DNA from 2 places in the Actinocorallia lasiicapitis genome. Region 2 is predicted to be linked to the other one. Evidence: predicted binding sites of a transcription regulator. Region 2 holds the regulator's gene; the other holds the start of a gene.
What was found. Region 2 encodes HrcA, which represses chaperone genes, less so after heat shock. Its sites were predicted from a motif close to TTGGCACTCTCNNNNNGAGAGTGCCAA; they were not measured.

Region 1: the regulator HrcA is predicted to act here: its motif matches at 3,717-3,743, upstream of groL (chaperonin GroEL).

The regions. Positions count from the first base shown of each region.
Region 1 is NZ_BAAGZI010000283.1:312-7,441, reverse strand. Features, by position in the region: partial or broken gene ACYVE7_RS24755 (TROVE domain-containing protein) at 1-180, opposite strand, end outside; tRNA gene ACYVE7_RS24750 (tRNA-Ser) at 281-344, opposite strand; gene ACYVE7_RS24745 (NADP-dependent oxidoreductase) at 443-1,360, opposite strand; gene ACYVE7_RS24740 (winged helix-turn-helix transcriptional regulator) at 1,453-1,884, shown strand; gene groL (chaperonin GroEL) at 1,948-3,573, opposite strand; gene ACYVE7_RS24730 (hypothetical protein) at 3,889-4,335, opposite strand; gene ACYVE7_RS24725 (hypothetical protein) at 4,322-4,615, opposite strand; gene ACYVE7_RS24720 (transcriptional regulator) at 5,294-6,100, shown strand; gene ACYVE7_RS24715 (HAD family hydrolase) at 6,081-6,743, opposite strand; gene ACYVE7_RS24710 (hypothetical protein) at 6,896-7,130, opposite strand, start outside.
Region 2 is NZ_BAAGZI010000108.1:661-14,731, forward strand. Features, by position in the region: gene ACYVE7_RS14760 (VOC family protein) at 1-281, shown strand, start outside; gene dnaJ (molecular chaperone DnaJ) at 380-1,516, opposite strand; gene hrcA (heat-inducible transcriptional repressor HrcA) at 1,510-2,523, opposite strand; gene ACYVE7_RS14775 (MBL fold metallo-hydrolase) at 2,613-3,410, shown strand; gene ACYVE7_RS14780 (DUF3097 domain-containing protein) at 3,443-4,255, shown strand; gene ACYVE7_RS14785 (DUF4870 domain-containing protein) at 4,262-4,675, shown strand; gene hemW (radical SAM family heme chaperone HemW) at 4,668-5,864, opposite strand; gene ACYVE7_RS14795 (TIGR03086 family metal-binding protein) at 5,908-6,810, opposite strand; gene ACYVE7_RS14800 (Uma2 family endonuclease) at 6,874-7,644, opposite strand; gene ACYVE7_RS14805 (MBL fold metallo-hydrolase) at 7,729-8,550, opposite strand; gene ACYVE7_RS14810 (hypothetical protein) at 8,669-9,676, shown strand; gene ACYVE7_RS14815 (hexameric tyrosine-coordinated heme protein) at 9,673-9,936, opposite strand; gene ACYVE7_RS14820 (DUF4870 domain-containing protein) at 9,984-10,496, opposite strand; gene lepA (translation elongation factor 4) at 10,507-12,333, opposite strand; gene rpsT (30S ribosomal protein S20) at 12,548-12,814, shown strand; gene ACYVE7_RS14835 (RNA 2'-phosphotransferase) at 12,928-13,494, shown strand; gene ACYVE7_RS14840 (hypothetical protein) at 13,549-14,022, opposite strand.

The DNA.
Region 1 (7,130 bases), on a different contig from region 2:
GCGTGCGTCGGCCGTCTCGTAGAACGAGGCGTCGCCCATGGCGGAGACCGCGAGCAGGAACAGTTCGCCCTTGGCCTCCCTGCGGTATCCCGTGCCGCCTTCGTGGGTGCGGTCCGCCGGAATGTCCAGGGTGGCGACGATGGGGCTGATCGGGGTGACGGCACGGTTGTACTTGGACATGGCGGTTCTCCGGAATTGGCTGCGGAAAAGAGAGAAGACCTGCCCGAGATCGAAGCGGCGACGGTACAAGATGCTCTGCCACTGAGCTACCGGCGCCTTGAGCGCCGGACGGGAATCGAACCCGCGTCCTTCCCATTAAAAGTGGAAGTAACCGTTGCCTGCGCACCGGGCAGGTCTTGTTCTTGGAGGGCTATCCGAGCTGTTTCAGATTCCGCATGACTTGAACTCTGCCCCATTCCGAAAAGGGGCGCAAAGGGTTTTCTCAGGGGACCAGGACGATCTTTCCGGTGGTGCGGCCCGAGGCGATGAGCTCGTGGGCGCGGGCCGCGTCGGCCAGGGGCACCTCCGCCTGGACGACGGGCCTGACGCCCGGCGTCCCGGTGAGGGCGCGCAGGTCGTGGGCGGACGGCCGGACCGAGACGACCTCGAACCTGATGCCGAGCTCGGCGGCGCGTTCCGGGCTGAAGCCCAGGTCGTAGCCTACGAAGCCGAGCAGCAGCCCGCCGGGGCGGAGCGTCGCGGCGGACCGTTCGGCGTGCTCGCCGCCGAGCAGGTCGACCACCACGTCGACGTCCTTGAGGTCGGTGTAGTCCTGGGTGGTGTAGTCGATCAGTTCGTCGGCGCCGAGCTCCTTGAGCAAGGCGTGCTTGCCCGCCGACGCGGTGCCGATGACGTGGGCGCCGCGCGCCTTCGCGAGCTGGACGGCCAGATGCCCGACCCCGCCCGCGGCCCGGTGGACGAGCACCCGCTGGCCGGGCCGGACGTCCGCGATCCCGACCAGCGCCTGCCAGGCCGTCAGCCCGGCCAGCGGCAGCGCGCCCGCCTCGGCGAAGCTCCAGCCGTCCGGCTTGCGGGCGAGTTCGTTCTCGCCGACCAGGACGTACTCGGCGGCGGTGTTGCCGAGCGCGGGGAAGCCGACCAGGGCGAGGACCGCGTCGCCTGGGGCGAACTGGGAGATGCCGGGCGCGACGGCTTCGACGGTTCCGGCGACGTCCCAGCCGAGCGTCAGTGGCACCTGGAGCCCGAACAGGCTCTGCGCGCGGACGACCGTGTCGACGAAGTTGACGCCCGCGGCGGCGACCTTGACGAGGACCTGCCCGTAGCCGGGGACGGGCTTGTCGACCTCGGCGAGCTCCAGGACGGACGGGTCGCCGAACTGCTTCTGAGTGACGATGCGCATGGCGGTGATTCCTTCTCCTCGGTGGTGATCACATCCTGCGCCGAGGAGGTATCGTTTCGAAAGAAGGCACCTTCTAGGAATATAGGTACCCCGTGGATACCAGGCTTGACCAGCAGCGCATCAGGTACGACGCCAACGCCTACCTCGCGCAGTGCGCGTCACGGACCGTCCTGGTGGCGATCGCCGACAAGTGGACGTGCCTGCTCGTCGACGCGCTCGGCACCGGGCCGATCCGGTTCGGGGAGCTGAAGCGGCGGATCGGCGGGATCACCCAGAAGTCGCTGACGTCGACGCTGCGCGCCCTGGAGCGCGACGGGATGGTGATCCGGACGGTCTATCCGACGATCCCGCCGAAGGTCGAGTACGAGCTGAGCGCGCTGGGGATGAGCGTCCGGGAGCTGATGAGCGAGCTGCGGGTCTGGTCGGAGCAGCACGTCGACGAGATCCTGCTGGCGCGTGAGGCCTACGACCTGCGGGCGGAACGCGACGTCGAACCGGTGCGGACTCCGGACGTCACCCGCTGAGGAAATGCCGAAAGGGCGGCCCCCCGGAAATGAGGAGCCGCCCTTTCGTGAAAGCGTCAGGACTTAGAAGTCCATGCCGCCCCCGTCGGGCATACCCGCAGGCGCCGGGTTCTTCTCCGGCTTCTCGGCGATGACGGCCTCAGTGGTGAGGAAGAGGGCCGCGATGGACGCCGCGTTCTGCAGAGCGGAACGGGTGACCTTCGCCGGGTCGATGATGCCGGTGGCGAACATGTCCACGTACTCGCCGGTCGCGGCGTTGAGGCCGTGACCCGCGGGCAGGTTGCGGACCTTCTCCACCACGACGCCGCCCTCAAGGCCGGCGTTGATGGCGATCTGCTTGATCGGCTCCTCGAGCGCCTTCTTGACGATCGCGGCACCGGTGGCCTCGTCGCCCGAAAGGTCGAGCTTGTCGAACGCGCCGACGGACGCCTGGATCAGCGCCACGCCACCGCCGGGGACGATGCCCTCTTCGACGGCCGCCTTCGCGTTGCGAACGGCGTCCTCGATGCGGTGCTTGCGCTCCTTGAGCTCGACCTCGGTCGCGGCACCCGCCTTGATGACGGCGACGCCACCGGCGAGCTTGGCCAGACGCTCCTGGAGCTTCTCGCGGTCGTAGTCGGAGTCGGTGTTGTCGATCTCGGTGCGGATCTGGTTGACCCGGCCCGCGATGTCGTCGGCGTTGCCGGCGCCCTCGACGATCGTGGTCTCGTCCTTGGCGATGACGACCTTGCGGGCGCGGCCCAGCTGGTCGAGGGTCACCGAGTCGAGCTTGAGACCGATCTCCTCGGAGATGACCTGGCCGCCGGTCAGCACGGCGATGTCGCCGAGCATGGCCTTGCGGCGGTCACCGAAGCCCGGAGCCTTGACGGCGACGGACTTGAAGATCCCGCGAATCTTGTTGACGACCAGGGTGGCCAGGGCCTCGCCCTCGACGTCCTCGGCGATGATCAGCAGCGGCTTGCCGGCCTGCATGACCTGCTCGAGCACCGGCAGGAGGTCCTTGTTGGAGGACGCCTTGCCCTGAACGATCAGGATGTACGGGTCTTCGAGGACCGCTTCCATCCGCTCGGGGTCGGTGACGAAGTACGGCGAGATGTAGCCCTTGTCGAAGCGCATACCCTCGGTGAGCTCGAGCTCGAGACCGAAAGCGTTGCTCTCCTCGACGGTGATGACGCCTTCCTTGCCGACCTTGTCCATCGCCTCGGCGATGAGCGCACCGATCTCGGTGTCGGCGGCGGAGATGGAGGCGGTCGACGCGATCTGCGCCTTGGTCTCGACGTCCTTGGACAGCAGCGAAAGCTGCTCGGAGACGGCGGCGACGGCGGCCTCGATGCCCTTCTTCAGGGACATCGGGTTGGCGCCGGCGGCCACGTTCCGCAGACCCTCACGGACCAGAGCCTGCGCGAGGACCGTGGCGGTCGTCGTACCGTCACCGGCGACGTCGTCGGTCTTCTTCGCGACTTCCTTGACCAGCTCGGCCCCGATCTTCTCCCACGGGTCCTCGAGCTCGATCTCCTTGGCGATGGAGACACCATCGTTGGTGATCGTCGGCGCGCCCCACTTCTTCTCAAGGACGACATTGCGGCCCTTCGGGCCCAGCGTGACCTTGACGGCGTCGGCGAGCTGGTTCATGCCACGCTCGAGACCGCGCCGGGCCTCCTCGTTGAACGCGATCATCTTGGCAGCCATAGGCTCCAGATCCTCCTTCAGAGTGGATGCGGAACATGGCGGATCGGTACGACGCCCGCGACGGACGGCCAACCCCTCGAGCAGGCCCCATGTAAGACCCCTCAGGCGCAGACCTCATCGACCCGACCCAGTAACAAGTTCGTTTATCACTCTCCCTAGGAGAGTGCCAGTCCCTGTTTAGCACTCTACCCACCCGAGTGCAAGCGCCCCCTCCCCCACCAGCAAACAAACCCCCCACCCACCCCCAACCCCCCTGACCAGCCCATCCAACCCAAACCCCCACGCCACACCCAAGCCGGGCACTAGGATGCAGCGTCATCCCGCGAGATCGTGCTCGTCGTCGCGATCGGGCGCACCAAGCTCGTCAAACAGCCGCTCGAACCTGGCGGACGCGTTGAAGATGATCGCGCGCACCCCACTGCGAAGCAGCCCGTACTCCATCAACGCCTCTCGGAGCGCTTCGACCATCATTCCGCTGGCGACCCCGAACGGCAGCGAGTGCTCACGCGCGTCCCCAGCAGGCCCCACTCCTGCGGCCCGTTCCTCTATCTGCCGCTGACGCGCGAGCTGTTCCGCCAGCGGAGGACCGAAGACCCCCATCGGAAGGGTCATCGCCAACCCGGCACCCAGCTCCGCGTCACTCAGCCGCCTCCGCCGGACGGCCATCAGATCACCCGGCCGCCCATCCGACCTGAACCCGTGCCAGAAACGCCACTGGGGGTACTCGGCCACCAGGGCGGGAAGCTCGTCAGCGACGCTCATCGCCGGGCTCCTCGGGCACCCGCGCCGCGCTTCGATCAAGGCGTTCGATGAAGGCGAGAAGCGCCTCCGCCGCCTTGTCCGTCTCGACCTCGGGGCACCTCTGGTCTACCGGACGCCAGGCGTACTCACCGGACTCCGTGACGAAGACGTTCACGACGGTGCCCGCACTCGACCTCACCGTCAGCCGGGGCACGGCGTCGCTCATCTCCACCCGGATGCCCGTGCGGACGATCTGTCGGCAAAGCCTCGCCAGTCGTCCGGTTTGTTCCGCGTGCTCCATGAGGTCCCTTCGCTCGCTTGGAAACGGCGCCGGGCCGTCCCGCAGGGTGGCCCCCAGATGCCGATGACCTCAGCCTCGCGAAACAGAAGGGCCACTTGAAGGTCTCATGAAGGACGAAGCAAGGACGCTATAAGGACTTTTCCCATAGATCATCGTCGATATGTCCTCTAGAAGTCCCTTCTGGGTTAGAGTCGGCTCAGGAACCGGATGGAGGAACGTCCCATGTCTCGTCCCGCAGGCAACACCAAGCTGAAGGCCGCCAGGCAGCACGCTGGATTCGCTTCGCAGCAGGCCCTCGCAGATGCCCTGACCCGAGCGGCTCCGCAGCTGGGTTTGGGCGGCATGGACGTCAGCGCCCGTCAGATCCGCCGCTGGGAGTCGGCTACGCCTCCGTGGCCTCGCGCAGATCATCAGCGTCTTCTGGTCCATGTGCTTCAGCGCCCCGTCGAAGATCTAGGCTTCACCGCTCCTTGGACGGTCGGCACAGGCCGGCCCGCTGGCGTCCATGTCCCTGGACAGACGCCGACCGGTTCCGCGCTCCCGCTCCCCAAGGCGTCGGGCTCGGTACAACCGCTCACCGTCGGGGCCGACTTCGCCGCGATCACAACGGCCTATCGTCGTCTCTATTGGAGCGTCCAGCCCGCACAGATCCATGCCGCGGTCGTCGAGCACACCCGCTTGGGCACCCAGCTTCTCTCCGAGACCACCGGGGTCTCCCGCCGCATCCTGGCGACGGCGCTCGCCGAGTCTCTGCTTCTGGTCGGCCGCATCGAGTTCTTCGATCTCCGCCAGCCGGACGAAGCAGACGCCGCTCTGGTCCGCGCCCTCCAGGCAGCCGGTGAAGCAGACGACCCGCTCCTGGGTGCCGCGATCCTCGCCCACGCGGCTTTCGTGCCCGGCTGGGCCGGACGTCGCGACGAATCCGCCGAACGGATGCGCGCCGCCCGCACCTACGCCCGCCGAGGCACCGCCACGGGCGAATTCCTCGCCTGGCTGGACGCTGTCGAGGCCGAGAACGAGACCCGTTGCGGCCACCCCCGCGAAGCCCTCCGTCTGATCGAACACGGCGAGCAGATCATCACCGAAGCGAACGGCCACGCCGACCCCGCCTGGTTCGATTGGTTCTCACCAGTCCGCCTGGCGGCTTTCAAAGGCAACACCCAGTTGAAGGCGGGTCATCTCCCCCAGGCCCGAACAACGCTGCTCGAAGTGCTGGACGGCCTCCCGCAGGAGAGCAGCAAGCAACGCGTGGTCGTCCTCGGCGATCTGGCCGCCGTCGCAGCAGCCCAGAATCTGCCCGAGGAAGCCTGCACCCACGCCGAAGAGGCTCTGAGTCAACTGGCTCGCACCTGGTACGCCACCGGCATGGAACGCATCTCCGACGTCCGCCGAGCTCTCCAGCCCTGGGCCGACCAGGAATGCGTCCAGCGCCTGGACGACCGTCTTTACGGCTGGCAGAACACCCTCAGCGCTCTCCAGCGTTAAACGCCTCCACCAGCCCCGGAAGCTCGGCCAGCGACTCGATCCGCATCGTCGGAACGCTCACCGCTTCCGGTTCCTCCCACTGAATATGTGCCCACGGCCCTCGCCGAATCAACGCCGTCCGCAACCCCATCGCCACCGCAGGCCTGATGTCGTTGTCGAGCCGATCTCCCACATACAAGATCTCGTGCGCCTCCACCGGCGCCGCCTCCACCACACACCGGAAAAACTCCGTGTCCGGCTTCGAGTACCCCCAGTCATCCGACGTCGCGATCAGATCCGTCGGCAACCCCAACCCCCGCAGAATCCCCCCAGCCCGCACCGTCTGGTTTCCCGCGATCCCCACCCAAAGCCCATCAGCCCGAAGCTTGCTCAACGACCCCCGCACGTCCGGGTACAGGTCATCTTCCCCGAACCACTCAGGCTGGCCGGCCTCCGCCCGCCGCTCCCTCTCCTCAGCCAGGTCAAACCCAGGCCGGAACACCTGAAACGTCTCCCGATAGTCCAGCCCCCGAGCAATCACAGCCCCGAACACCGCCGCGAACGTATGCCGAGACGCCCCCAGCCAGTCAGCCCACGTCCCATACTCCCGAGTCTCATCAACCAGACACTCGCCAACATCGAACACCACTGCACGAATCGCCACACTCACCACCCTACGGGCGCATTAGCTCTCGCCTATAAGGGGCTATCTCGCATAAGGGGGCTATCTCGTCGCTCAGCTCACGGACCTGACTCTGCGGGCACCACAAATGGGCACAGCAGCCCGCCTACAACGGCAGGATTTCATCTCAGCTCTCATCTCTCTGCTGGTTGGGCGTTTTCGGATGTGGCGCCTGCGTGACGGGCGGTGTTTGCGACCTCGACTAGGAATCGGGTCAGTTCGGCAGCGGGGATCGTCACATCGCCGGCTGCCCACGCCTCACACGGGCGCTCCAAGTCCTCGTCGGGGATGACGACGCCGACGACGAGGCCTTGGGTGCTGCTCATCCTCGTCAGCTCGACGCTCCAGGCTCCTTCGGACACCACATAT
Region 2 (14,071 bases):
TCGCCGACCAGATCATGCACGGGATGCTGGAGACCGACCTCGGCTTCACCCTGATGGGCGCCGACGTCCCGCCCGGCATGGACGTCGTCTTCGGCAGCAACATCGCCGTCAGCCTCTCCGGCGACGCCGACACCGCCGAAACCCTGCGCACCTACTACAAGTCCCTGTCGGCGGGCGGCACCGTCACGGTGCCGCTGGCGGTCCAGATGTGGGGCGACGAGTTCGGCGCCTGGACCGACCGCTTCGGCATCCCGTGGATGGTCAACATCGGCCAGGGCTGAGCCGGGAACGCGTCCGGGGGGCGGCCGTCACGGCCACCCCCCGGATCACTTCACACCGGTTCGTCGTAGCCCTCACGGAAGGCTTCGGGAACTTCTCTTCAACTGTGGAAGGCGTCCCGGAGGCGGGAGAAGAAGCCCTGCTGGCCGGGGGCGAACTTGCCCGGCGGCCGCTCCTCGCCGCGCAGGACGGCGAGCTGGCGCAGCAGTTCCTCCTGCTCGGGCTCGAGCCTCGTCGGCGTCTCGATGTTGACGTGGATCATCAGATCGCCGCGGCCCGAGGCGTTGAGGTGCTGGGCGCCCCTGCCGTACAGCGGGATGACCTGGCCGGACTGGGTGCCGGGCCGGATGTCGACGTCCTCGGCGCCGTCCAGGGTCTCGATGGTGACCGTGGTGCCGAGAGCGGCGGCCGTCATCGGGATCTGGACGGTGCAGTGCAGGTCGTCGCCGTCCCGCTCGAAGATCGCGTGGGGCCGTTCGACGATCTCCAGGAAGAGGTCGCCCGCCGGTCCGCCGCCGGGGCCGATCTCGCCCTCGCCCGCGAGCTGGATGTGGGTGCCGTGCTCGACACCCGCCGGGATCTTGACCTTGATGGTGCGCTGGGTGCGTACCCGGCCGTCGCCGGAGCACTCGTGGCAGGGGGTCCTGATCACGGAGCCGTAGCCGCCGCACTGCGGGCAGGGGCGCGACGTCATGACCTGGCCGAGGAACGACCGCTGGACCTGCTGGATCTCGCCGCGTCCGTGGCACATGTCACACGGGTCGGGCGTCGTGCCGGGGGCCGCGCCGGTGCCGGTGCAGGAGCCGCAGACCGTCGCGGTGTCGATGGTCAGCTCGCGGGTCGTGCCGAACGCCGTCTCGTTCAGGTCGAGCTCGACCCGGAGGGTGGCGTTGCGGCCGCGGCGGGCGCGGCTGCGGGGGCCCCGCGAGGTCGTCGCGTTGCCGAAGAACGCGTCCATGATGTCGCTGAACGGGAAGCCCGCCCCGCCGAATCCGGCGCCGGCGGCCCCGCCGCCCGAGGCGTACGGGTCGGCCCCGAGGTCGTACATCTCCTTCTTCTTGGGGTCGGAGAGGACCTCGTAGGCCTGGGTGACGTCCTTGAACTTCTCCTGCGACGCGGCGTCGGGGTTGACGTCCGGGTGCAGCTCACGGGCGAGCCTGCGATAGGCCTTCTTGATCTCGTCGGGGGTCGCGTTGCGGCTCACTCCGAGAGTGGCGTAGTAGTCGCGCACTACGATCCCGCCAGAATCTGACCGACGTAACGTGCCACAGCGCGTACCGCTCCCATCGTTCCGGGGTAATCCATTCGTGTGGGGCCTAGCACCCCGAGCCGGGCCAGGGCGAGCCCGTCGGCACCGTATCCGGTGGCGACGACGGAGGTGGACCGGAGCCCCTCCATCTGGTTCTCGGTGCCGATCCGGACGGTGAGGGTGGCCGGATCGCCCGTCTCCCCCAACAACCGCATCAGCACCACTTGTTCCTCGAGCGCTTCCAAGACGTCACGGAGCGACTGCGAGAAATCTACGTGAGCGAGGTTCGCCGCGCCCGCGAAGACGATCTTTTCTTCATGCCGTTCGACCAGGGTCTCCAGCAGAACCGACAGCACCGCCACCGCGATCGGCCTGTCCTCGGCGGGGACCCGCTCGGACAGATCGGCGACGGCGAGGGGCACCTCGGCGAGCGCGCGCCCGTCGAGCAGCCCGTTCAGTACCGCACGAAGGTGGGCTATCGAGTCCTCCGTCACATCGGAAGAGGTCTCGATCACCCGCTGCTCGACCCGGCCCGTGTCGGTGATCAGTACCAGCAGGAGCCGCCGCTGCGCGACGGGCACCAGCTCGATGTGCCGTACCGAGGACCGGTTCAGCGACGGGTACTGCACGACCGCCACCTGCCGGGTGAGCTGTGCGAGCAGCCGCACCGTCCGGTGGACGACGTCGTCCAGATCATAGGCGCCGCCGAGGAACGATTCGATCGCCCGCCGTTCCGCCGAGGACAGCGGCTTGATCGTCGACAGTTTGTCGACGAACAGCCGGTAGCCCTTGTCGGTGGGGATCCGGCCCGCGCTGGTGTGGGGCTGGGTGATGTACCCCTGCTCCTCCAGCACGGCCATGTCGTTGCGGACCGTCGCCGGCGACACGCCCAGCGCGTGCCTCTCGGCGAGTGCCTTCGAGCCCACGGGCTCGTTGGTGGACACGTAGTCCTCGACGATGGCGCGCAGAATCGAAAGCTTGCGATCATCCAGCAACGCGCTCACCTCCTGCCTGGCACTCCCAGTCTACGAGTGCCAAGTGTACGGTCCCTGAGGCGGAAGTCGATGTGCGAGAGGCTGGAACCATGCTTTGGGAAGAGGTGGGCGACCGCTGCTACCGCCGCCGGTACCACGATTTCGACGTCAGTGTGGGGGTCGTCACCGGCAGGCACGGCGCGGTGCTGATCGACACACTGGCCTCGCCCGCCCTGGGCGCGACGCTCCGTGACGATCTGCGCGAGCTCGGCTGCGGCGAGCCCGTCGCGGTGATCAACACCCATGGTCATTTCGATCACTGTTTCGGCAACGGGGCCTTCACCGGCCTCTTCTGGGGACACACCGATCTGCCCGAGTATCTCAGGCGCGAAGCCTGGACCACCATGGCCCTGGACGATCCGGACTGGGCGGCCTCCGTCGCGGGGATCGAGGTGCCCGCGCCGACCGAACTGGTCGCCGACCGCGCCCTGATCGACCTCGGCGACCGGCTGGTGGAGCTGCACCATCTGGGCCGCGGCCACACCGGCCACGATCTGGTCGCCTACGTGCCGGACTCGGGCGTGCTGTTCGCGGGCGATCTCGTCGAGGAGGCGGGGCCGCCCGCCTACGGGCCCGACAGCTTCCCGCTCGACTGGCCGATCACCCTGACCCGGCTGCTGGAGCTGCGGCCCGAGCAGATCGTCCCGGGCCACGGGGCGGTCGTCGGCCGGGACTTCGCCCGCGACCAGCGGGACGCCGTCGCGGCCGTCGCCCACACGATCCGCGAGTCCCACGACGCGGGGCTCGACCCGATCAAGGCGCTGACGGCGTGCGACTGGCCCTACGACCCGGTCGTCCTGCTGCACGCCGTCCGCCGCGCCTACCAGCACCTCGCCCCGCCTGAGTAGCAGGTGTCACAGGAGTTGATTAGGGTCGGTGCGTGGACTACGGACAGGACGTTCTGGCGGGTGAATGGCGGCTTCCCAAGAAGGGGACCATCCCCGACGTCGAGGCCGAGCGCGACCTGGTCGTCGAGGACCCCGACAGCGGGTTCTGCGGCGCGGTCGTCGCGTGCGGCAAGGACGAGGTGACCCTGGAGGACCGCGACGGCCGACGCCGTGTCTTCCCGCTGGCCAAGGCCGGGTTCCTGATCGACGGCAGGCCCGTCACCCTGGTCCGGCCCGTGCCGAAGCTGTCGGGCCGCCAGGTCAGGACGGCGTCGGGGTCGATCGCGGTCCGCGATCACAAGGCGCGGGTGGCGCTGGAGTCGCGGATCTATGTCGAGGGCGTCCACGACGCCGAGCTCGTCGAGAAGATCTGGGGCCATGACCTGCGGGTCGAGGGCGTCGCCGTGGAGTTCCTGGAGGGCATCGACGATCTGCCGCGGATCGTCGCGGAGTTCGAGCCCGGTCCCGGGCGGCGGCTCGGGGTGCTCGTCGACCATCTCGTCGAGGGGTCCAAGGAGTGGCGGATCGCCTGCCAGATCGACCATCCGGACGTCCTGATCACCGGGCATCCCTACATCGACATCTGGGCGGCGGTGAAGCCGCAGGCCGTCGGGATCAGGGCGTGGCCGCAGGTCCCGCGCGGTTTCGACTGGAAAGAGGGCGTGTGCGCTCGGCTCGGGTGGCCCGCCGACACGCGCGGCGCCTGGCGGCGGATCCTCGGCGCGGTGAAGAGCTGGGCCGATCTGGAACCAGAACTGCTGGGGCGCGTCGAAGAGTTGATTGATTTCGTCACGACCGAGGAGTGATCGCTCGTGTTCCCCCGCCACCAGGGTCCGCAGCCGACGCCGACCGTGGAGATGCCGCCCGCGTTCGCCGCCGGGTACCACGGCGGATCCACCACCCCGGATGAGCGCAACTGGGCGCTGACCGCCTACATCGGCCAGTTCCTGTTCTGGGCGCTCCCGCCGCTGTACGTCTACTTCACCAAGCGCGGCCGTTCGGCGTACGCGCGCCACCACGGCCGTCAGGCGCTGAACCTGGCGTTGACCACCGGGATCGTGTTCGCGGCGGCGGTGCTGCTGGCCAACTGGATTCCGGGTGCGCTCTGGGTGGGGCTCGGCTGGGCCGCGATCTCGATGGGGCTGGTCGTGTTCAGCGCGACCCGGGTGAACCGGGGCGCTTGGCACACCATCCCCGCGCCGTTCGCCTTCAAGATCGTCAAGTGAGGTCGCGGACGACGGCGTCCGCCAGCAGCCTTCCCTGAAGGGTGAGGACGGCCCTGCCGTCCTCGATCACCAGCAGGCCGCGGCGCACCTGCTCCCGGACGAGCGCGGCGTCCAGGAGCTCCAGCGGGCAGCCTTCGCGCAGCCGGATCTCCAGCAGGATCCGTTCGACCTTCCTGGTCTCCTCGTCCAGCACCTCACGGGCGTGGGCCGGGGTGATCGTCTGGTGCAGGCGCTGCGCGTAGGCCGCCGGATGCTTGACGTTCCACCAGCGCGTGCCGCCGATATGGCTGTGCGCGCCAGGGCCCGCCCCCCACCAGTCGGCGCCCTGCCAGTACAGGACGTTGTGCCGGCACTCGCCGCCGGGCAGCGCCCAGTTCGACAGCTCGTACCACTGCATCCCGGCCGCGCCCAGCAGCTCGTCGGCCATCAGATAGCGGTCGGCCATCGCGTCGTCGTCGGGCTCGGCCAGCTCGCCGCGCTTCACCTGGCCCGCGAGTTTCGTGCCCTCCTCGACGATCAGCGCGTACGCCGAGACATGGTCGGGCCCGGCGGCGAGGGCCGATTCCAGGGAGGCGCGCCAGTCGTCGTCGCTCTCCCCCGGCGTCCCGTAGATCAGGTCGAGGTTGACGTGCCGGAAGCCCGCCTCCTTGGCCTGCCGGACCACGACGGGGACCTTGGCGGGCGTGTGGGTGCGGTCGAGGGCGTCCAGGACGTGCTGGCGGGCGCTCTGCATCCCGTAGGAGATCCGGGTGAAGCCGCCGTCGAGCAGGCCGTCCAGGTAGGCGGGGTCGACCGTCTCCGGGTTGGCCTCGGTGGTGACCTCGGCGCCCGCCGCCAGCCCGAACTCGTCCCGGACGGCCGCGAGCACCCGGCCGAGGTCGCCGGGCGGCAGCAGGGTCGGGGTGCCGCCGCCGACGAACACCGTCTGGACGGGCAGGTCGGCGCCGCCGAGCACCTTGCGGGCCAGCCGCACCTCGGAGATCAGGGTGTCGGCGTAGGAGTCGCGGGACGCGCCGGGCCCCAGCTCGGTGGCCGTGTAGGTGTTGAAGTCGCAGTAGCCGCAGCGCGTCACACAGAACGGGACGTGCAGATAGAACCCGAACGGCCTGCCGCCCAGCCCTTCCAGCGCGGTGGGCGGGAGCGACCCGTCGGCGGGCACGGGGTCGCCTTCAGGCAGGATCGACGGCATCCCCCCAGTCTGCCCGACCCCCCGACCTCCCCGGTCTGGCCGCTCAGCCCCGCCAGGCGGGGTCGCGGCCGATGAAGCCGAGGAAGCGATCCTGGGGCGCGGCCCGCTCGGGCACCGGGACGGGTTCGGCCATGAACGTGCCGCGCATCTCCGGCTTGAGGTTCGTGGTCACGAAACCGTGGGCGAGCTCGACGGTCTCGGCGTCGAGCTCCAGTGGACGGCCGGTGGCGACGGCCAGATCCCAGGAGTGGCCGGCCAGCTCGACGATCTGCTGGCTGATCGACCAGCGGGCGTCCAGGGTTCCGGCGGGCGTCGCGCGGACCCGTTCCAGGGCGTCGGGATCGGCCCAGGAGGCGCGCAGGGCGTCGGCCGAGGCGGCGAACGCGGCGCTCCAGCCGTCCCCCGCCGGAACGGGCTCGGCCCCCGCGAACTCGGCGATCTGCCGGATCACATGGCCGACGAGGGCGGCGACGTCCCACTCGGGGCAGGGGGTGGGCGCGGACGCCCGCGCGGGATCGGTCTCGGCGATCAGCGCGGCCATCCGGTCCAGCCCCCGCTCCAGGACGGGCAGGACGGCACGCGCCTCGGTGGCCCGCAGCAGATCGGCCGGGTCCATCACCCGGCGGACCTCGATGCCCTCACCCTCGGCGTCGCACGGGACCGGGATGCGCAGCGCCCAGTCCAGGGCCTCCTCCCGGGAGCCCACCTCGATGATCCAGAAACCCGCGATCAGCTCCTTGGACTCGGTGAACGGGCCGTCGACCACCCGGCCCTTGCCCTGGGTGTAGGCGATCCGCGCGCCCTTGGAGCTGGGGTAGAGCCCTTCGGCCGCGAGCAGCGCGCCCGCCGCGACGAGCTCGGCGTTGAAATCGTGCATCGCCTGGATGTAGTCGTCGTCGGGCAGCACGCCCGCCTCGCTGTCCTCGCTGACCAATCCCATGATCATGAATTTCACGGTGGACCTCCCGCTCCCTTCTACCCCAGGCCGGGGCCCGGCTGCAGCCGAACCTCAGACGTCGCCCGGCACGTCGATCCGGATCGCGCGGGTCTTGAGCTCGGCGTCGTGGTCGGCGGGCAGGATCGTCATCGTGCCGGGAAGGCCGGGCTTCTGGTCGAGCCGGACGACACGGCCCGGGTAGGCGCGCTCGGCGATCTCGACGTCGCGCTCGTCCCAGCGGCCGTAGAAGACGGGCGCGCCGTCCTGGAGTTCGGTCTTCTCCGCGCCGGTCGGCCAGCGCCGTGCGAACGAGTCGACCTGGAAGGTCTCCCCGGCCGACGGCAGGTCAGGGCCGTTCTCGAAGTCCATGTCGGCTCCCCTCACCGGGCCGCGCCACGGCGGCAGGCCGTGGAACAGGTCGTCCGGTCGAATCTCGATCTTGAACGGTTCGGTGAGCTGCACCGACTGGTCCCTGCGGAGCACGGCGCGCTCGGTGTAGCGGCCGTCGGCGAGCTCGAAGATGTGCATCGTGACGTCCGGTTCGCCCAGGTCGACCACCCAGTAGCAGGGGATGCCGTGCCGGGCGTACAGGTCCTTCTTGGCGCCCAGATCACGGTCCCTGGACGCCTCCGAGGTCACCTCGACGGCCAGCAGCGGAGCGCCGAGGATCTCGCCGCCGCGCCGCTGCGCCTGCGCGTAGACCATCAGGTCGACGGGGATCTTGGTGCCCCGGGTGAGGCGGGCCGCCGAACACGTAGACGTCGCCATGTCGCCGTATTCGGCGATCATCACGGGGGCCACCAGGTCGGCGACGAGGATCTGGTGGAGAAGGTCATGAGCCACGACGCACAGTCTTCACGTCGCGACTCCCCGTCACCACCGGTTTGGGATGATCCCTGGGAATCGGTTCGGTGACGGCGCGCGCCGCTACCCGGCGGACAGGGTGCGGAACTCGACCGGGTCGTGCGAGGAGAAGATCGTGACCTTGTCGCCGTGGTCCCTGGCCAGCTCGTGGAGACGGCGCTGGTTGGCGTGGCGCAGGCCGCCGTCGACCTGGACCAGCGACTGGAAGAACCGCAGGCCGGGCGTGGAGTGGGGCCGTACCGGGTCGACCTCGCCGCGGTAGAAGTAGGAGTCGCCCGCGTGCAGCAGCCAGCCCTCGTCGGTCTCGACGGCGATGCCCACATGGCCGCGGGTGTGGCCGGGAAGCGGGATCAGCAGCAGGCCGCCGGGCAGCTCGCGGACCGACTCGAAGCCGAACCAGCGATCGCCGCCGTCCAGGTCGTGCAGCTTCCAGTCGGGACGGTGCGCCCACTGGACGGGCCGGTAGCGCGGGCGTTCGCGGCGGGTGGGGTTCATCGCGGCGTGGTGCTCGGGGCCGTACACGTGCACCTGGGCCCGCGGGAAGTCCGGAATGCCGCCCGCGTGGTCGAGGTCGAGGTGGGTCAGCACGATGTGCCGGACGTCGGCCGGGTCGAGCCCGAGGGCCGTGATCTGGGCGTGAGCGGTTTCGGCGGAGCTCAGCGCCGGACGGGTCAGGGCGACGAACTCGCGGCCGAGCTGGCGGGACGGCTGGGCGACGGCGTCGCGGCCGATCCCGGTGTCCAGCAGGATCAGGCCGTCGGAGTCGGTCTCGATCAGCACGCAGTGGCAGACCATCTCACCCGCGGCCAGCAGCTTGCCCGTCCCGTTGAGCAGTTTGGCCGAGCCGGGACGCATCGTGCCGCAGTTGAGGTGACGCACGCGCATGTGAAGACCTCCAGTACACCGTACGAATTGGGGTGAACCTAACCTTTGCCCTATACGCCGTACAACGTGAATTTCGCCATATAAGGTCATTCCGTTGAGATCATCATCGGAGGGTCGTATGGCCGAGCAGGGCGTTCTGGCACGGATTCGGCGGGGGTTCGCCGGACAGCTGAGCTGGTCCGGTTCGTGGCGGGGCGAGCTGAACGCCCAGGCCGAAAGGCTCACCACCCTCGCCCGCGCCGCCGATCTCGACGATACCGGCCGGGCCGAGGTCGCGTCGGCACTCGACGCGGCCCGCCGCGCCTGCCGCGAGTGGCCAGGGCCCACCGACTGGATCACCGGGCGGTCGCGGATCGCCTGGGTGCGGCTGCACGCCGCCGAGACCCAGATCCTGTGCGCGCTCCCCGACGACACGCTCCGCGGCTGGCTGCCCTACATCCTGGCCGTCTGCCGGCGGTTCCTGCCCGCCAAGGACACCCAGCTCCTCGCCGTCGAGGCCGCCTACCCCGAGCTGGCCACCGCCGAGCGGCTCACCGCCGCCGACCGCGCGCTGCTCGGCTCGGCCCTCACCCGCGCCTACGACCTGCGCAACAGCGACCACGAACGGTCCCGCCGGTTCCGCAACGCCCTGATCGGCGGGGTGATCGTGATCACCGGGCTGATGCTGACGATCATCCTGGTGGCCGGCGAGTGGCCGGACAGCCTGTCGCTCTGCACCGTCCCGGGACCGGAGGACGGGCGGTCGATCTGCCCGTCCAGCGACTCCTCCAGACCGGCACGCGGCGACCTGCCGCTGATCGCGCTCCTCGGGGTGCTGGGGGCCGCTCTGGCCGTCGCGCGGCCGCTCTCGGACCACCGGCAGCAGCAGCGCTACAGCCTGGCGATCCCGCTGTTCCTGCTGAAACTGCCGATCGGGGCGGCCACGGCCGTCGCGGGGCTGTGGGCGTTGAACAGCAACTTCGTGCCGGGGGTCGCGTCGATCGACTCACGGCCCGCGATGTTCTTCTGGGCGGTCGTCCTCGGCTACGGGCAGCAGCTGCTGACCAGGATCCTCGACAACCGCGCCGCGACCCTCGACGAGCCCGCCGTCGCCCCGGCCGCGCCCGTCCCACCGCCCGCGGACTAGGCGTGCGCGTGGCCGCGCTTCCAGGACGGCTCCCGCCAGTAGTCGTTCGCGGCGGCGATGGTCTGGAACTCGATGGCGACGACCTGCGCCGCCTCCATCAGCGAGTCGGGGACGTCGGCGTACTTGAGCCGGCCCGCCTTCAGCACCTCGGAGTCCGGCTGGATCGCCTTGATCGACTTGCGGGCCATGATGATGGCCAGCTCGCGTCCCTCCTGCGGCGTTGCGCAGAACAGCGAGTTGCCCGGCACGAATTCTTCCATGATCGAATACTTGCCGGGCGGACGGTTACGGCAAACCCTCCGGACGGTCAGGTGACGATCGGATAGGCGATCCACTGCGGGTAGCGATACCACTCGCCCCGGTTCGCCGCGATTCCCGCGAGGATCAGATAGATCACCTGGGCGATGGCCAGCGCCACCAGCAGGATCACCCCGACCCCGCAGGTGACGATCGTGATGATCGTGCCGACGAGCCCGTAGATCAGGCCGGTGAGCGTCAGGTTCAGCGCCTGGGCGGCGTTGTACCGGATGAACGCCGACCGGTCCTTGTAGACGAGATAGATGACCAGCGGCACCAGGAAGTTGAAGAACGCCAGGAAGCAGATGGCGACGAGGGTGCCGAGGTGGGCGAGCATCCCCCACGTCCGCTCCTCCGACGGGCTGACCGGCGGGCCGCCGTAACCGCCCTGCTGGTACCCGCCCGGCAGGGTGCCGCCGTAGGGGTTGAACCCCTGCGGCGGCGGGCCCGGCTGCTGTCCGTACGGCTGCTGCTGCCCGTAGGGGTTCTGCTCCTCGGGCGGAGGGGGCGGGGTCCAGCTCACCGGGTCCTCGCTATTTCTTGGGCTTGTCGGCGGACGAACCAGTGGAGAGGGCGGCGACGAAGGCCTCCTGCGGGACGTCGACCCGGCCGATGGTCTTCATCTTCTTCTTGCCCTCCTTCTGCTTCTCCAGGAGCTTACGCTTGCGGGAGATGTCGCCGCCGTAGCACTTGGCGAGGACGTCCTTGCGGATGGCGCGGATGTTCTCACGGGCGATCACGCGGGCGCCGATGGCGGCCTGGATCGGCACCTCGTACTGCTGCCGCGGGATCAGTTCCTTGAGCTTGCTGGTCATCATCAGGCCGTAGTCGCGCGCCTTGTCGGCGTGGACGATCTGGCTGAACGCGTCGACCGACTCGCCCTGCAGCAGGATCTCGACCTTGACGAGCTGGGACTCCTGCTCGCCGTGGGGTTCGTAGTCCAGCGACGCGTAGCCGCGGGTGCGGGACTTGAGCTGGTCGAAGAAGTCGAAGATGATCTCGCCGAGCGGCAGCGTGTACTTGATCTCGACCCTGTCCTCCGACAGGTAGTCCATGCCGAGCAGCACACCGCGGCGGCCCTGGCAGAGCTCCATGATCGTGCCGATGAACTCGCTCGGCGCGAGGACCGTCGCCCGGACGATCGGCTCGTACACCTTGGAGATCTTGCCGTCCGAGGGGTACTCGGACGGGTTCGTCACGATGTGCTCCTGGCCGTTCTCCATGACGACCCGGTAGATGACGCTCGGGGCCGTCGAGATCAGGGCGAGGTTGAACTCACGCTCCAGCCGCTCCCGGACGATCTCCATATGGAGCAGGCCGAGGAAGCCGCAGCGGAAGCCGAAGCCCAGCGCGAGGGAGGTCTCCGGCTCGTAGACCAGGGCGGCGTCGTTGAGGCGGAGCTTGTCGAGCGCGTCGCGGAGCTCGGGATAGTCGTCGCCGTCGATCGGGTACAGGCCCGAGTAGACCATCGGCCTGGGGTTGTCGTAGCCGCCCAGCGACTCGGGAGCCGGCTTGGACGCCATGGTGATCGTGTCGCCGACCCGCGCCTGGCGGACGTCCTTCACACCCGAGATCAGATAGCCGACCTCACCGACGCCGAGCCCCTCCGTGGAGATCGGCTCCGGCGAGATCACGCCGACCTCGAGGGTGTCGTGGGCGGAGCCCGTCGACATCATCAGCGACTTCTCACGGCGCGTGATCCGGCCGTCGACCACCCGGATGTAGGTGACGACGCCGCGGTAGGTGTCGTAGACCGAGTCGAAGATCAGCGCCCGGGCGGGGGCGTCGGCGTCACCGACCGGGGCCGGGACCTCCTTGACGATCAGATCGAGCAGCTCGGCGACGCCCGCGCCGGTCTTGCCGGACACCCGCAGCACCGAGTCGGGGTCGCAGCCGATGATCCCGGCGATCTCCTCGGCGACCTTCTCCGGCTGCGCCGCCGGCAGGTCGATCTTGTTGAGGACCGGGATGATGTGCAGGTCGGCCTCGATCGCCATGTACAGGTTGGCGAGGGTCTGCGCCTCGATGCCCTGCGCGGCGTCGACCAGCAGGATCGCGCCCTCACAGGCGGCGAGCGAGCGGCTGACCTCGTAGGAGAAGTCCACGTGGCCCGGGGTGTCGATCATGTTCAGCACATGATCCTTCCAAGGCAGCCGGACGGCCTGCGACTTGATCGTGATGCCGCGTTCCCGCTCGATGTCCATCCGGTCCAGGTACTGGGCGCGCATGGATCGGTCGTCGACGACCCCGGTGAGCTGCAGCATCCGGTCGGCCAGGGTCGATTTGCCATGGTCGATGTGCGCGATGATGCAGAAGTTGCGGATCACCGCGGGGTCGGTGTGGTTCGGTACGGGCGGCACGCGGTTCCTTGGATTGCCGGTTGACGTGGAGATCTTCCACCTACCATGGTCCCATGTCCGGGCCGGTGCTCCCGACCGTGTTGGGGGTCGGCCCTTTTGGTTGGTAGTCTGTTTCCTTGCGTGTGGGTGCGTGTGTCTCCGTGCCCGCTAGTCCGAACCGGCTGCTCGGGCTTCCGCACCCCATCCGTAACCTGTCAAACAAGAGGCTTTCTTCGTGGCGAACATCAAGTCCCAGATCAAGCGGAACAAGCAGAACGAGAAGGCTCGCCTGCGCAACAAGGCGGTCAAGAGCGAACTGAAGTCCGCCATCCGCAAGTTCCGTGAGGCCGCCGCCGGCACCGACGCCGAGGCCACCACCGCCGCGCTCCGCAACGCGACCCGCAAGCTGGACAAGGCCGTCAGCAAGGGCGTCATCCACAAGAACCAGGCCGCGAACCGCAAGTCCGCGATCGCCAAGCAGGCCGCTCAGCTGGCCAAGTAAGGCCGCACACAGCTCTTCCACGAAAAGGCCGGGGAGGCTTCTCCCCGGCCTTTTCGCTGCCCTCCTTTATCGGGGTGAACTCAGGCGGCGCCGCCGGTTACGCTGCCCTCATCATGGATGAGAAGAAAGTGGTGAGCGTCTCCAAATACCTCGCCAAACACCTGCGCCACGAACCCGAGCGCCTCGGGCTGGTGCTCGACCGGGCCGGCTGGACGCCGATCAGCGACCTGCTGACGGCCTGCGCCCGCGCCGGAAAGCCGATCACGCTCGACGAACTCCGGCACGTGGTCGCCGTCAACGACAAGCAGCGGTTCGCGATCTCCGAGGACGGGCTGCTGATCCGGGCGAACCAGGGCCATTCACTCCCCATCGATCTGGCGCTGCCCCTGGCCGTCCCGCCGGCGGTGCTCTACCACGGCACGGTCGCCAAGTTCCTGCCCGTGATCCTCGCCGAGGGCCTCCGCCCGATGAGCCGGCACGACGTCCATCTGTCCCCCGACACGGCGACCGCGCACGCCGTGGGCTCCCGCCGCGGACGGCCCGTCATCCTCACCGTCGCCGCCGCACGCATGCACGCCGACGGCCACCTTTTCCGCCAGTCCGCCAACGGCGTCTGGCTGACCCCGGCCGTACCCCGCACCTACCTCACCACCCCACCACACCGCCCCCGTTCCTCCTGAGCCGACCGCCGCTGCGCTGCGAGCTCCCGCACGGGGGCGCACGGTGGGATCGGGTCAGGGGTAGCCGATGGCTTTGTCGGCGTCGGCCCAGGTCAGGGTGGGGATGACCCAGTCGGGGGCCGGTTCGTCCTGGGGGCCGAAGAGGTAGCGGTGGGGGACGATGTCGCGGATGGCGCGGTGGACGTCCATCCGGTCGTCGATCATGTGGGTGATGCCGAGGTCGGCGCAGTGGATCGCCTTGTCGGAGCGGAGCCGGCAGTAGTGGATGTGGTCGCGCGGGATGCCGGTGCGGGCGTAGAAGTCGTGGTGTTCGAGCCAGGCCAGCGACTTGCACTCGCTCTCCAGACTGACGCGGGAGATCACCCAGGCCCGTCCGTTGAAACGTTCCACCAGCCGCGGCAGCACGTCGAAGGCACCTTCGATCAGTGGCATTTCGGTCGGATCGTCCAGGAACACCCGACCGTGGGCGTCCCGGTTCGCGCCGACCACCACCCGTCCCAGATCGACGCCCAGCCTCGCTTCTCCCATGCGTCCCACCCTGTCCGTCCGGCTCCGCGCCCGCAACCCGCCCGCCGAT